One region of the Kocuria sp. PD6 genome, then DNA from elsewhere that is predicted to be linked to it. Evidence: riboswitches for the same ligand, from Rfam matches in the RefSeq annotation. Region 1 holds a riboswitch; the other holds the start of a gene.
The links. Region 1 has a riboswitch for cyclic di-AMP ahead of Q9R22_RS12875 (C40 family peptidase). Riboswitches for the same ligand answer to the same signal wherever they lie in the genome.
Positions count from the first base shown of each region.

Region 2: another riboswitch for cyclic di-AMP. It lies ahead of Q9R22_RS02700 (C40 family peptidase); the one in region 1 lies ahead of Q9R22_RS12875 (C40 family peptidase).

Region 1 covers NZ_JAUZUS010000021.1:3,571-10,889, forward strand. Annotated here, with positions in the region: gene Q9R22_RS12860 (thioredoxin domain-containing protein) at 1-47, opposite strand, end outside; gene Q9R22_RS12865 (cation diffusion facilitator family transporter) at 96-1,010, opposite strand; gene Q9R22_RS12870 (metalloregulator ArsR/SmtB family transcription factor) at 1,007-1,375, opposite strand; gene Q9R22_RS12875 (C40 family peptidase) at 1,831-2,490, opposite strand; cyclic di-AMP (ydaO/yuaA leader) riboswitch at 2,496-2,684, opposite strand; gene Q9R22_RS12880 (hypothetical protein) at 3,037-3,189, shown strand; gene Q9R22_RS12885 (cation transporter) at 3,245-3,943, opposite strand; gene Q9R22_RS12890 (helix-turn-helix transcriptional regulator) at 3,940-4,272, opposite strand; gene Q9R22_RS12895 (isoprenylcysteine carboxylmethyltransferase family protein) at 4,388-5,029, shown strand; partial or broken gene Q9R22_RS12900 (Nramp family divalent metal transporter) at 5,221-6,501, shown strand; gene Q9R22_RS12905 (metal-dependent transcriptional regulator) at 6,546-7,241, shown strand; gene Q9R22_RS12910 (DUF3093 domain-containing protein) at 7,281-7,319, opposite strand, start outside.
Region 2 covers NZ_JAUZUS010000002.1:252,655-259,973, reverse strand. Annotated here, with positions in the region: gene Q9R22_RS02715 (DUF305 domain-containing protein) at 1-678, shown strand, start outside; gene Q9R22_RS02710 (DUF305 domain-containing protein) at 1,076-1,762, opposite strand; gene Q9R22_RS02705 (four-helix bundle copper-binding protein) at 2,180-2,590, opposite strand; cyclic di-AMP (ydaO/yuaA leader) riboswitch at 3,181-3,370, shown strand; gene Q9R22_RS02700 (C40 family peptidase) at 3,376-4,038, shown strand; gene Q9R22_RS02695 (class I SAM-dependent methyltransferase) at 4,178-4,759, opposite strand; gene Q9R22_RS02690 (Y-family DNA polymerase) at 5,081-6,340, shown strand; gene Q9R22_RS02685 (hypothetical protein) at 6,420-6,620, shown strand; gene Q9R22_RS02680 (MFS transporter) at 7,137-7,319, opposite strand, start outside.

The DNA of each region.
Region 1 (7,319 bases):
TTGGAGGGCTTCTGCTTTGGGGTGGGCGGGCTGGCGGTAGTACTCACAGGGGTGTCCGTTCTGTCTCCGGCAGCAGGGCGTACCGGTGGAGGGGGCTAGGGGTGGAGGGTCTCATCGTGGCGGTGGGAGGCCGGTTCGATCTGGAAGGTGGAGTGCTCGATGGCTACGTCGAAGTCACGGGCCACGCAGGCCTGCAGATCCGCCAGGACGACCCCGGCGTGCTCAGCGTTCAGGCAGCCGTCGTGGACGGTGACGTGGGCCGAGAGCACCGGGGTGTCGGAGTCGATGCGCGAGGCGTGCAGATCGTGCACACCGACCACGTGCGGCAGGGCTTCCAAGCGGGTGCGGACCTGCTCGAGGTCCAGGCCCTTCGGGGTGGTTTCCATCAGGACCTCGATGGTGTCGCGCAGCAGGATCAGAGCCCGCGGCACGATCAGGGCGGCGATCAACAAGGACACGACCGCATCCGCCCGGGTCCACCCGGTGGTGGCGATGACGATCGCGGAGACGATCACCGCTACCGAGCCCAGGGCGTCGTTGGCCACCTCCAGGAACGCGGCCTTCATGTTCAGGTTCTCCCCCCGGCCCGAGGCGAGGATGACCAGCCCGATGATGTTGCCGACCAGCCCGACCACCCCGAACCACAGCATGGCCGTGGACTCGACCTCGGGGGGCTCCAACAGCCGGCGCACCCCTTCGACGGCGATGAACCCGCCCACAGCCAGCAGCACCGAGGCCTGGGCGGCCGCGGCGACGATCTCGGCGCGCTGGTACCCCCAGGTGCGTTTGTCCGTGGCCGGTTTCAGCGCCAGGGTCGCGGCGGTGAGGGCGATGAGCAGCCCGGCCGAGTCGGTGAACATGTGCCCGGCATCGGCCAGCAGCGCCAGGCTGCCCGAGACCACCGCACCGATGATCTCGGCGACCATAATCGTGGCGGTGATGGCGAACACCACTGCCAGTTTCCCCCTCCGCCCGGCGCCGGCGTGGGAATGATCGTGCTCGCCGCTCATACCGGAATCTCCTGGGTGGTGGCGTCATCGGCGAGGGCCTCGGCGGCGCACTCGGGTGTCCCGCACCGGCACACCGGTTCGACGGTGAGGATAGTGCCCAGCAGGTCCTCCAACGCGTGGGCCAGCTTGGGGTCCGAGAGTTCATAGCGCACGTTGCGCCCCACCGGCACGCCCACGACCAACCCGCAGTCGCGCAGACAGGCCAGGTGGTTGGACACGATCTGCCGGCTCACCCCGATCCGGGCCGCCAGTTCCGAGGGCACCGCTGGGCCCTGCTGCAGCTGCAGCAGCACCGCGGCCCAGGTGGGATCGGCCAGTGCTTTGCCGAAACGGGACATCGCCGCGACCGGGGACAAGATCCTCATCCAATAACCGTACAGCAGAATCTGTATCAAAGGAGATGAGGGGCTTCCCTTGATGATCGGGCAATGTCCAGCTCGTATTCATACGGTGAGGGCGGACGGGGGTGCCGTCCGCCACTGCGGCATCCCCGTCCCCCGAGCCATCGCTGCACCCTAAGGGCTCTCGCTCCAATGCCGAGGCGGAGCAGGATAAGCACTGCCCGCGTCCAGCGGAAGACAGGGCAAGGCCATGAGCACTCTCCGATCCTCTCCGCAGGACTGCTCCCCGTGTGCCGATTCGCTGGCGTGTGCACATCGACAGGATCGTGGCAATCGTTCGAGTCTGCGGCTACAGCTGCGGAGTGCACCCATGCGGTCCATCCGAGTGCACCCATGCGGTCCATCGACGATGATCCTGGCGGGGCACTCCGCACCTGACGGATGAGCCCACCGGCCGGCCTTCACCACATCGGCGAGACTCACCGGTAGGTGTAGTACCCGTCGACGGGCATGGCGTTGACGGAGTGGACGAAGGTGCCCTGGGTCGGGTTCAGCGCCGAGACCATCTTGCCGCCACCGATGTAGATGCCGATGTGGTTGCCGCCGTTCTGGGACACCAGGTCACCAGGCTGCGGGTTGGACGTCGGGGTGGCGGCGGCGATCTGCTGGAAGCTGGTGCGGGGGATGTCGATGCCGTTCTGGGCGTAGACCCAGCCGGTGAATCCGGAGCAGTCCCAGGCCCCGAAGGAGGTCCCGCCCCAGACGTAGCCGGTGCCCACGCCCTGCATGGCCGTGCCCACGATGCCGCCGGCGGCCGGGGCGATCTCGGTGATGGCGGTGGACTGCGGGCTCACGCTCGAGGTGGCGGCGCTCTGCTGCGGGGCCGGGGCTTGGTCGACGGGGGCGGCGGGCTGCGCGGCGACCGGGGCCGGGGTGGTGTAGGAGGCCAGATCGGCCATCGCCGAGGCCGGAGCCGCATAGGAGGACCCGGAGGCGGCGGGGATCTCGGCGTAGGCCTGGGCCGGAGCGATGGAGCCCACCAGCGCTGCGCCGGCGGCGGCGACGACGGTGGTGGTACGCACGGCGCGCGAGGAGGTCTGGGCGCGGTGACGGGCAGTGTGCTGCTTGAAAAGCGACATGGTGGAGTTCCTCCCTTTGCCTACGAGGTGAGCTGTCGGATGCGGGTGGGAGACACCCGGCCGCAGAACGCACGCGCTCTGAGACTTAACCCCAAGGCCCCGGTACACCGGGACCGGTAATGGTTCCCCCGCTTCTGCCAAGCGATTTCTCTTCAGGAACCCCGAGCACCGGCAGAACTCGGCGATGTGCCACGAGGGCGCCGACAGGATCAGTGGTCGGCACGCACTGAAGAGTACAAGGAGATTACGAAACAATCACAATCCGATTCGGGAATGTATAGAGATCGTAAAGAAGTGGTCAAGGCTTGATGAAGACCTGAATTGTTGTCGGCTTTTTCCTGTTAATTTCCCGAGAAAGGCGGGGCGCTCTGCGCTTTGAGTGAGGTGGCTTGTTGGTGCGTGGACGCTGCGCGGGGAGTCGTCGCCCACACAGCGGTGGGGACAGGAGCCACTTCAAAAGGCGCGGCGGGTGGATCGAGAGCGAAGCCCGCGGCCATCCTGGGATATTTCGCGCTGCATCAAGCCCCGGAAATTTGGGCTCTGTCCATGCTCGCACTGACTGGCGGAACGTTAGCCAGCGTTGTGGTCGAGGAGATGCCCGACCAAGCCCACGAAGGCGACACCAGCGTGCCGGGACCGATCCTGCTCACCGGCGGAGTTGCGCTGTTCGCCGCGATCTCCGTCTACCTCGGTTCCTGAGAAGCCGTGCGCCCCGGCGTCCTCGTCTCGGGGCGCCGACGCGTGCCGACCGTGCTCAGTGGGCGCAGTTGGGACCGCATCCACCGCAGTGTGCACCGTCCTCGGCGGTGAGGACCGCAACGGGAGTGCAGCAGGCGTCTCCGCGCCAGGCCTCCAGCCCCTCCTTGACCGCCACGGCGGCGATCACCAGCGCAGCCAGCGGGTCGGCCCAGGACCAGCCCAGGGTGCTGTTGAGCACCAGGCCTACCAGCAGCACGGCGGAGAGGTAGGTGCACAGCAGGGTCTGCTTGGAATCGGCCACCGCAGAAGCAGAGCCCAGCTCCCGGCCGGTGCGGCGTTCGAACCAGGACAGGAACGGCATGATGAGCAGGCTCACCGCGGCCAGGGCGATCCCGACCGGGGAGTGTTCCGGCTCGGCGGCCCCGAGCAGGGCGCGGATCGCATCGACGGTGACGAAGGCAGCCAGGCCGAAGAAGGAGAACGCGATCACCCGCATCGCCACCTTTTCCCGTCGGTGCGGGTCCGGGGCGGCGAACTGCCACGCCACCGCCGCCGCGGAGAGGACCTCCACGATCGAGTCCAGGCCGAAGCCGATCAGCGCCGAGGAGGAGGCGATGGTGCCGGCGGTCAGGGCGATGACCGCCTCGAGCACGTTGTAGGTGATGGTGCCGGCCACGATCCAGCGCACCCTGCGGTGCAGCACCGCCCGGCGTGCATCGGCGATGGGCTTGGGGTCCAGGGTCAGGGAGGTCATGTGCAGGTGCATCCTTCCGGGGAGCAGCAGGTCGGGTCCACGGTGACCACCAGCTCCAGCAGGTCCCCCAGGGCAGCCCCGAGGCGGGGATCGGCCAGGGAGTACCAGGTGCTGCGCCCCTCGGCGGTGGAGGTCACCAGCCCGCACCCGCGCAGGCACCCCAGCTGGTTGGAGATCACCTGCTTGGACACCCCCAGGGCCTGAGCCAGTTCCGAGGGCCGGGCCGGGGCGTCTCGGAGGGACAGCAGGATCCGGGTCCGGGTCCCGTCCGAGAGAGCATGGCCCAACCGGGACAGGGCCGAAGTATGGGTGGGGGTCACCGCGGTCATCCCCCCTACGGTACAGGTTTCTGTGTACTGTTGAGGGGTGGCCTGCTGGCACTCCTCGGGCGCACCAGCGGGTCACCCGGGGCGTGCTGCGTTTGCCGGATCGAGGAGGACCGTGATGATGTCGGAAGTGGCCCCGGCTCTGGCGCTGGGCCTGTACCTGGCCGGCCTGGTGACCGCCTTCGGTGTGCGGTCGTGGATCCACCGGCGCCGCACCGGCTCCAGCGGCTTCCGCGGGGTGAGCGGGGCGCCCGGCTCGCCCGAGTGGTGGGGCGGGATCCTGTTCGCGGCCGCCCTGGTTCTCGGTGCGGCCGGGCCCGTCCTGGCCCTCACCGGCACCGTGGCCGCACCCCGGCTCCCGCAAGCACTGTCCTGGGCCGGGGCGGTCGTCACCGTGGTGGGTTTCCTCGGTGTACTAGCCGCCCAGGCCGGCATGGGCGCCTCCTGGCGGGTGGGTGTCGACGCCACCGAACGCACCGAGCTGGTCACCACCGGGGCTTTCGCCGTGGTCCGCAACCCGATTTTCACCGCGATGCTCACCACCCTGGCCGGCCTGACCCTCCTGGTGCCCACCGTGGTCACTGCAGCGGCGTGGCTGTGCTTGCTGGTGGCCGTGGAGCTGCAGGTCCGTCTCGTCGAAGAGCCCTACCTGCTGAGCACCCACCGACAGGCCTACGCCTCCTACGCCGCTCATGTCGGCCGGTTCATGCCCGGTCTCGGCCGACTCCGCCCCGCACCCCTGGGCGAGCTGACCCCCTGAACCCAGGACCCCACCACTGGCCGACAGTTCCCCCACCCCAGGAGACCAGCACCGTCCGGAGTTCCATGCCCCTGTGATCGGCTGTCGAGGCGCCCAGCCCCTCCTGCGCGCGCACGTTTGGGGGCATGACCAAGCCCTCGAGGCCGGGCCCCCATTCCCCGCGCCGGAAAGTTCGTATAGCTTAACTTTCTATGAGGACCGGGACCGGGCGCACCGGCTCAACAGGTGTTGCCGCCACTTCCCCAGGAGAGCGGTGGGTGCGCCGCCAACCGCTGCCCTGGTTGTTGGGTCCAGCCTTCGTGGCCGCGGTCGCCTACGTGGACCCGGGCAACGTCGCGGCGAACCTCACCGCCGGCGCCCAGTACGGGTACCTGTTGGTGTGAGTGCTGGTGGCCGCCAATGCCATGGCGGTACTCATCCAGTACCTCTCGGCGAAGGTCGGGCTGGTCACCGGATCGAGCCTGCCCGAGTTGCTGGGCGACCGATTGCCCCGGGGCTGGCGGCTGGCCTACTGGGTCCAGGCCGAGCTGGTGGCCGCGGCCACTGACCTGGCCGAGGTAATCGGCGGGGCGATCGCCCTGCACATCCTCTTCGGGATCCCGCTGCTGGCCGGGGGCGTGATCGTCGGGGTGATCTCGATGCTGCTGCTGGTCCTGCAGACCCGCCGGGGCCCTCGGTTTTTCGAGTTCGTCGTGACCGGCCTACTGGCGATCGTCACCGCCGGTTTCGTCACCGGCCTGTTCTTCGGCCCCGTGTCGTGGGACGAGGCCGTCGCCGGGATCGTCCCACGGTTCGAGGGCACCCCGACGGTCCTGCTGGCCGCGAGCATGCTCGGGGCCACGGTGATGCCCCACGCCATCTACGCCCACTCCGCCCTGGCGCGGGACCGCCACGGGCACTCGGTGCCCGCCGAGGCCCTGCCGCGGCTGCTGACCGCCACCCGGTGGGACGTGCTGCTGTCCCTGCTCGTGGCCGGGTCGGTGAACATCGCGATGCTGCTTTTGGCCGCGGGCAATCTCGCCGGGGTGCCCGGCACCGACAGCATCGAAGGAGCCCATGCGGCGATCACCGCCGCCCTGGGCCCGGCCGTCGGGGTCGCCTTCGGCATCGGGTTGCTGGCCTCCGGTCTGGCCTCGACCTCGGTGGGCTCCTACGCCGGATCAGCGATCATGGGCGGGTTGCTGCACGTGCGCATCCCGGTGTTCACCCGCCGGCTGATCACCCTGATCCCGGCCCTGGTCATCATCGCCGTCGGGGTGGACCCGACCTGGGCGCTGGTGCTGTCCCAGGTGCTGCTGAGCCTGGGCATCCCTTTCGCCCTGATCCCGTTGGTGCGACTGAGCAGCAACCGGGATCTGATGGGCGCCTTCGTGAACAAGGTGGCCTTGACTGTCGCCGCCTGGGTGGTCGTGGCCCTGATCGTGTCGTTGAATCTGGCGCTGATCATCCTGACCGCCACCGGGGCCGATTGAGTGGGCCCGGCAGCTCCGGCGCGGCACTCGGTAGCGTGGATCCCATGGACTTGAGTGAGATCACCCCGGTCGCCCAGGACTATCTCAAGGCGATCTGGTCGGCCACCGAATGGGGCGACCCGCCGATCACCACCACAGCCCTGGCGGCGCGGATGGGGACCTCCGCCCCCAACGTCACCGACACCGTCAAGCGACTGGCCGCCCAGGGGCTCGTCGAGTACCAGCCCTACAAACCCGTCACCCTCACCCCGCAGGGGCGCGCGTACGCGGTCGCGATGGTGCGCCGGCACCGACTGCTGGAGACCTTCCTCGTCACCACCCTGGGGTATCCGTGGGAGGAGGTCCACGACGAGGCCGAACGTCTCGAGCACGCCGTCTCCGACGCGATGATCGAGCGCATCGACGCCCAGCTGGGACGGCCTACGGCCGATCCGCACGGGGACCCGATCCCCACCGCGCAGGGACGCACCCGCCGCCCACTCAACACCACCCGGCTCACCAGGGCGAGGCCGGGACGATACGAGATCGTTCGTCTCTCTGATGCCGACCCGCAACTCCTGACCCGGTTCCGCGCCTGCGGCCTCGTGCCGGGCGGGCCTTTTCGTGTCATCGCCCAGGGAGCCAGCGGAACCACCGGTGTACCGGGGAACCAGCACACCGCGATCGATCTGGCCCCGGTGGAAGCCGAGGCCATCTGGGTGACACCCATCACCATCCTCAATACTCTCCGGAGCCTCTGAGAGCTGGTCACCGGACGAGCCCCTCACAGGACGCCGGTCTCAGCCGGCGGAGAGGATCTCGACGATGCGCTCCGGGTG
Region 2 (7,319 bases), on a different contig from region 1:
CTCATCACCCTCGCCCTGGCCTCGGCTCTGGCCCTGGCCGGCTGCGGCACCAACGGCGAGGAGAACACCGGGGCGGCCTCCGAGGCCGCTACGTCTGCAGCGGCAGGTGCCGGAAGCACCGAGACCACCGGCACGACCGCCCCCTCTGGCTCCTCCTCCGCCCAGGAAATCTCGGAGGAGCACAACGACGCCGACACGATGTTCGCCCAGATGATGATCCCCCACCACCAGCAGGCCGTGCAGATGAGCGAGATGATGCTGGCCAAGGACAACGTGGATCCGCAAATCCAGGAGCTGGCCAACAAGATCGTCGCCGCCCAGGGCCCGGAGATCGACCGCCTGGAACAGATGCTCCAGACCTGGGGTGAGCCCACCTCAGCGGCGGCCGGGGACATGGGCCACGAGTCCATGGGTCACGACTCCGACTCCGGTTCGGGCATGGAGGGCATGATGACCGAGAAAGACATGGATCAGCTCCAGGCCGCCGAAGGGGATGAGGCCGCCGAGCTGTTTTTGACCCAGATGACCGAACACCACCGCGGGGCCATCGACATGGCCAAGGAAGAGGTCACCAATGGGCAGAACTCGCAGGCCATCGCGATGGCCCAGAAAGTGATCGATGACCAGGAAGCCGAGATCCAGGAAATGGACGGCTTGCTCCAGCAGCTCCAGAGCTAGTGCGTTGACCGGTTGGGTCGGCCGGGTTTGGACTGGTGGCATGGCTGAACGTGTGAAGGTGCGTCGGTTGACGCCGGCGGAGGGCCAGCGGTTGCAGCGGATCGTACGCCGCGGGGAGTTTCACCTGAGCGCCATCAAGGGGCCACCGCTGGGGCCACCACACCACCGCGGCGGCCTGAAACACCGCCGACCTACCCGGTCACCGCACTAGCACCTGCTGTTGGGTGGCCCCCCACCACCAGGCACGAGTCCTTCCCGCAGTCAGCCTGAGCCACCGCAGGTCACCGGCCCGGAGGGGCCCCACCCGAATGCGTGGGGCCCCTCCGGGCCGGTGACCACTGATTCCCACGCGCCGGATGCCCGTGGGCCCCCGGCGCGCGGGGCCCGGGACCGGGCCTCAGCCGTGGCCGGCGAGCCAGGTGCGGAAGTCGGCGACCTGAGCCTGCTGAGTGGTGATCCCGGCGGTGGAGGCCACCCGCAGTTCGGCGTGCGGTGCCCGGGCCTGGGGCTCGAGGAACTCGATGATTCCGCTGGAGTGGTGCGGAATCATCTTCTGCACGAAGGCGACGTCGAAGCCTTCACCGGCTTCCACCGCCAGCAATTCCTCGTGCATCATCTGCATCTCCTCCTCCATGGTCGCCATCTCCTGGCGGGCCTCCTCCGGGGCCTGGGCCTTGGCTTCGTCCGGGGTCAGTCCGTACCACTGATCCAGCCACCGGGTGAACTGCTCGATCTGGTGCTGCTGGTCGGCGACGATGTTCTCCGCATGCGTGCGGATGTCGGGACTGGTGCCGCGCTCCAGCTCCAGTTCGGCCATCTCGATGGCGCCCTGGTGGTGGCCGATGATCTCGGCCAGGAAAGTGATCTCCAGTTCCTCGCCTTCGAGGCCGGCCAGGGTCTCGCCGAACTCGTAGGCGGTCGGGGAGGTGGGCTCGGGCTGGAGAGTCTCGGTCTGGGTATGGGCAGGGACCGGGGTGGCCTCCCAGCGGGCGAAGGCCGGGGCGGTCGCCCCGCCCAGCAAGGCGGTGGCGACGGCGATAGTGGCGGCCACCGTGGGGCGGCCACGGAATGGGGTGGAACCCATGATGATGTCTCTCTTCCACGACGAGGGAGCTCGACCCTGAGATGCCGGCTCGGTGATCACCCCGCCGCCGGGGCGGGAACGATCCGCGCGGGCGGGGCTGTGCTCAATGAGATACGGGGGGGAAGAGAGAACCCCCGCCTCCGGAGGTGCCCGGTCAACGGATCAGATTCCTCTTTCACCGACGGAGGCCCATCCACGGCCTCCGTGGGTCAGCGTCGGCCTCCAGAAGAGGCCCGGTTTCCGTGGAGGAACTTCTCCCCAGGTGATCAGTCACCCGGGGCATCACCCGGGCGGTGGGTGTGTCATGGCGTCGCCCGACTTGTGCAGCTCGGGCTTGCTCCGCGGCCTCGCTCCCAGCCAGCCCCGGAGCTTCTCACCGCCGTCCGCCACCCGGGTGATGGGTCCGCGGGGGCAGGCTCAGCCCAGGGCGGCGACCAGCTCGGCGCAGGTGGCCTCGCAGCGCCGACAGGCCTCCGCGCAGATCCGGCAGTGCTCGTGCATCGAGGCGTGCTTCTCGCACTCGTCCGCGCAGGCCTTACAGGCCATCTGGCAGGCCCGGATCGCATCCAGGGTGATGTTCGCGTCGTAGCCGGTGTGCCGGGAGAGCACCCGCCCGGTGGCCTCGCACAGATCCGCGCAGTCCAAGTTGGTGCGGATGCACTTGGTCAGCTCCGCGACCATGTCCTCGGACAGGCACGCGTCGGCGCAGGCGGTACAGGTCTGGGCGCACTGGAAACAGGCCTCGATGCAGGCGGCTAGCTTCTCCTCGTCCACCCCGCCCAGGTCCTTCGGGTAGGTCTCCAGCATCGACGTCACATGATGAGTCATGGCTTGCTCCTTCGTCGGTTCGGCCGAGGAGACGAACCGGCCGGAGCCAATCCGCCATACAACCGACAGCAAACTGCGGATCTGGCCGGATGAAGCACTTACTCCTTGAAGATTCCGTGAAGAAATCCCGAGAGCGAGGCGCGCGCCACGCCACGCATCCATTTCCTTTTGTGAAAGATGCATAGGAACCATGAAGATCTCATGAAGAAATCTCTCTCGCGCCGCCGGAAGAGAACGACTTCCTGAAAATAGCCTGGATTATTTCCTAGCCTTTTCTTACCAATCCCTGTGGGGCGGCAGGGGCTGGCAGCTGCGCTCTTGCACCCCTCTGACGGAGCCGCAGGTACAGGAGGGCCTGGGCGCACACCGCGTAAATCCGCTAGTCGCCGTCAGATATGCACCTCTTCGGCAGCAATGTGCTGGGGCGCGAGTAGAAGGCGGCCGCCGCCTCGGCGGTCACTCCCGAGCGTCTCTCCGTCCCGCTCGGCGGTGAAACAAGGGGGGAGGAGCGGCCGTAACCGTAACGTGACTTTTCCGTTATCTGTTCGCTACTGTCCTCTGCGTGCCGATCGCCGATCCGGTTGGCATCCCCGGGTACATCGCCGAATTCTGCCGGTGCCCGGGGTCTGCTGAAAAGACATCGCTTGGCAGAAGCGGGGGAACCATACACGGTCCCGCCCTTGGGGCCTGGGGGTTAAGCCGGCCGGACGCGCGCGTCCGCCCGGCCGGGTGTCTCCCACCCGCATCCGACAGCTCACCTCGCAGGCAAAGGGAGGAATCCACTCATGCCCATGTTCCAGCGCCGTACTGCTCGCCACCGCGCCCAGACCCCGTCCCGCCTCGTTCGCCGCACCACTCTCGCAGCCGCCGCTGGTGCGACGGTGCTTGGCTCGGTGGCACCCGCCCAGGCCTACGCCGAGCTACCGACCCCCTCGAACACCGCCTCCTCCACCCCCGCCCCCATGGTGGCGACCCTGGCCTCGTCCCCCGCCGCGGCCCCGATCGTCCCGGCAGCCACCCCGGCCCCTGGGGCGCAGGCGGCCTCGACGCCGCAGATGGCCTCGGCCTCGGATGTTTCCGTCCAGTCCACCGACACTACTGCTGTCTCCACTTCCGGGAGCGGGCTCGTGGGCACCGCCATGCAGGGTGTGGGCGGTGGTTACGTCTGGGGTGGTACCGCCTTCGGCGCCTGGGACTGCTCCGGGTTCACCCAGTGGGTCTACGCCCAGAACGGCATCGAGATCCCCCGCACCAGCCAGGCCCAGTGGGCGGCTGGTACCCCGACCGCCAACCCCCAGCCCGGTGACCTTGTCGTCCAGAACGGTGGCGGCCACATCGGGGTCTACCTGGGCGGCGGCAAGATGATCTCCGCGCTGAATCCGACCCAGGGCACCTTCGTCCACGACGTCAACGCCATGCCCGTGGTCGGCTACGTCACCTTCCGCTGACCCACACCACTGGATGCCTTGGGCATCCACCCAGGGGCTCCCGGAGAAGCCGCCCCCGTGCTGTGGGGGCCCTGTCAACGACAGGGCCCCCACAGCACGGGATCTCATCCCGCAGTCCAGGCCTGGTTGCCAACGCAGGTCACCGCGTAGCTGGCTTCTGGGCAACAAAGCGTAGAATCCGCCCACCGAAGGACAACCGGAGGGCGAGGAGCTCCAGGCCGACCTGGTCGAGAACTGGTTCGAAGGCTCCGGGGTCGATGAGTCGGTGGGGAGAGCGATCGGCCCGGTGAACCAAGGAGGCCATCCGTGAGGCAAGCAGGTCGTATCCCACCAATGCCCCGCCCGGCCGCAAAACCCGGGACCCCTCGACCACCGCGTGTTCCCACTCGATGACGTGGTGGAGCATCAGGAAGCTCACAACCGTGTCAAATGACTCGTCCTCGAAGGGCAGGCGGGTGGCGTCGGCCTGACAGGCCTCAGCATGGGGGAATCTGACAAGGCATTGCTGCGCAACCTCAACCATCACCGGGTCGGCGTCGGTCGTAGTGAGCCGCACCCAAGGGTTGGCTTGGACGATCGCTTCGGCCATCGCCCCGCTGCCCCCGCCGATTTCCAGCACGTTCTCGGTGACGGGGAAGCCTTGGGTCGCCCAGGGGACCATTCGCCGGGCCAAAAGACTCCATGGCGCACTGCGGCAGCACGAAGCTTCTAGAGCGGACATCCTCGGCATGGACTCCCCCTCCCGGTGCATCCGGATCGTGTGCGCCGAGCCTAGTTCCACGATCGACAGCAGTGAACCGGCTCGGCAAGGACGAGGCGACCTCGCTATGCACACCGCCCGGGGTGGGCGCGGCCGCTGATTCGAGGAAGCTAGGTCCCTGGCCTCCGGACCCCCACCCATGCCCCCTCACGCGGGGTCAGCAATGATGTCGCCTCCGGCGGCTATACCTGCTCTCATGGGCAGGGATCAGATCTCCAAGCACAGGGAACATCGCAAGAACGAACATCGCGACATACCAACACGCCCCGTGGGGCGCTCGGCGTGATCGCCCTGGTGGACGTGAACAACTGCTACGTGTCCTGCGAACGTCTTTTCGACCCGTCCCTGCTCGGCAAGCCCACTGTGGTGCTGAGCAACAACGACGGGTGTGTGGTCGCCCGCTCCGCCGAAGCCAAGGCCCTGGGGATCCAGATGGGAGATCCGTGGTTCAAGATCGCCGCCGATGCCCGCCGGTGGGGCTTGCAGCGCAGATCCTCGAACTACCCGCTCTACGCCGATCTCTCCCAACGCACCATGGCTCTGCTGGACCGCTACGCCCAGGCACAGGAGATCTACTCGATCGACGAGTGCTTCCTGACCCCTCCCCCCGGGCACACACGCGAGCTGCTGGCCTGGGGCCGGGAGCTGCAGCGGGTGGTAGCGCGCAACGTAGGGCTGCCCGTCAGCGTGGGCATCGCCCCCACCAAGACCCTGGCCAAGCTGGCCACCGAAGCGGCCAAGAAGATCCCCGCCACCGGGGGCGTGGTGCACTGGGAGAACACCCCGCCGGGCTTCTGGGGCCGGCTTATGGGCACCCTGCCAGTGACCGAGGTGTGGGGGGTGGCCGCGCGCACCGCCCGCCGCCTGGCAGCCCAGGGGACCACCACCGTCGCCGAGCTGCGCGACGCTGACCCGGTACGGATCCGCGATCGGTTCTCCGTGGTGCTGATGCGCACCGCGCTCGAGCTCAACGCGGTGCCGGCGATCCCCGTGGAAGAAGAGACCGCCACCAAGCAGCAGATCCTGGTCTCCCGCTCCTTCCCCGAACCAATCCTCGACCCTGCCCTGATCGCAGAGGCGGTGGCCGATTTCGCCCAGCGGGCCGCGCGCCGGCTGCGCAAGGAGGACCAGGAAGCCGCGCGTCTGACGGTCTTCGCCGCCACCTCACCCCACCGCCCAGGCCCTGACCACCACCCCAACGCTCATGTAAGGCTGCCTGCTCCGACACACGAGCCCGGGGCGCTGGCCGCTACGGCCCGCAGGGCCCTGGAGCCGCACCTGGTGCACGGGATCCCGTACATGCGCGCCGGGGTGATGTGCCTGGAGCTCACCGACACCGGTGCTGCCGCGCCCCTGCCCGGTACCGCCCCCACCACAGCGCCCATCGGGTCCCTGATCGACGCCGTCAACACCCGGTTCGGCACCGGCACGGTCGGCTTGGGACGATCCGCGACCAGCACCCCCAAGCCCTGGGACAACCACCAGGCAGCCCTCTCCCCCGGCTACACCACCGACTGGAACGCCTTGCGCACCGTCAGCTGATTCCTGTTTTTGGCCTGCCTGGCGACACACCAGCGGCGGTTTGTGTACGAATGCAGAATCATGGGGCATACTTTGTCACATGACTGACAAGGGGGCGCGCCGCATACCTCGCGCCTTGGGGCCTATGGTTCCCCTCGTCATCCAGATCCCGCAGGAAGTGGAAACCGCCATCCGCTCCGCTGCGGCGCAGGACGACGTGAGCATGTCATGGTGGATCGTCGCTCAAGCAGCACGGAGCCTCGATCTACCCCAATACGAATACCCGCCCGCACATGACTGAAGGCGGCCCCCCGCCAGGGACCGCCTTCAAAGTCTCGAACACCGTTCCAGCGACCAAACTTTCGCGGTGTTCCGATAGCAACGAAAGTTCCTCATGAGACACCAGGTAAAGCACCCATCGAGGTGTTGCTATGTCTAGGCTACCAGCAGACTTAGCGACGCCGCTAACCCCATTATCCCCATTGGAGGCACGGGGGTTGGTGGGGGCACAAGCCCCCGCAACCCCCGCCCGTCGTCGGAGCATGTGCCGCAGCGCCCAGCGGTTCCCGGTGACCGAGGCCCACACTCCCCGTGCGCGCACGGGCAAGTCCTGGACCCCGGACCCGGCGGAGGGCGCGGAGGCGCGGGTGCCGTGCTGGTGGTCCCGTGACCAGTGGATCCAGGAAGAGAGGGCACCGCCTGGCGCGGAGACGACGAGACGCGCCCACCCGGCCCCTCACCGTCGTCGTCCCCGAACGCAGCCGTACAACGGAAAGGGGCCCGCAGTGAAAACCACGGGCCCCCGAAAGAGCGAACCTCAGTCCACCACGAGCCGCCCCCGCTTGGCGTGCGGGTGCCGCCCGTGCACCGCGTGGTACAGCACGGCGGCAACGACTACCAGCACGGCGAGAACCGCGTACATGGCCCCGAAACCGGCGGCGGAGAGCAACAGACCCAGGATCACGGGGCCCACACCCACGCCCACGTCCATGAGCAGCAG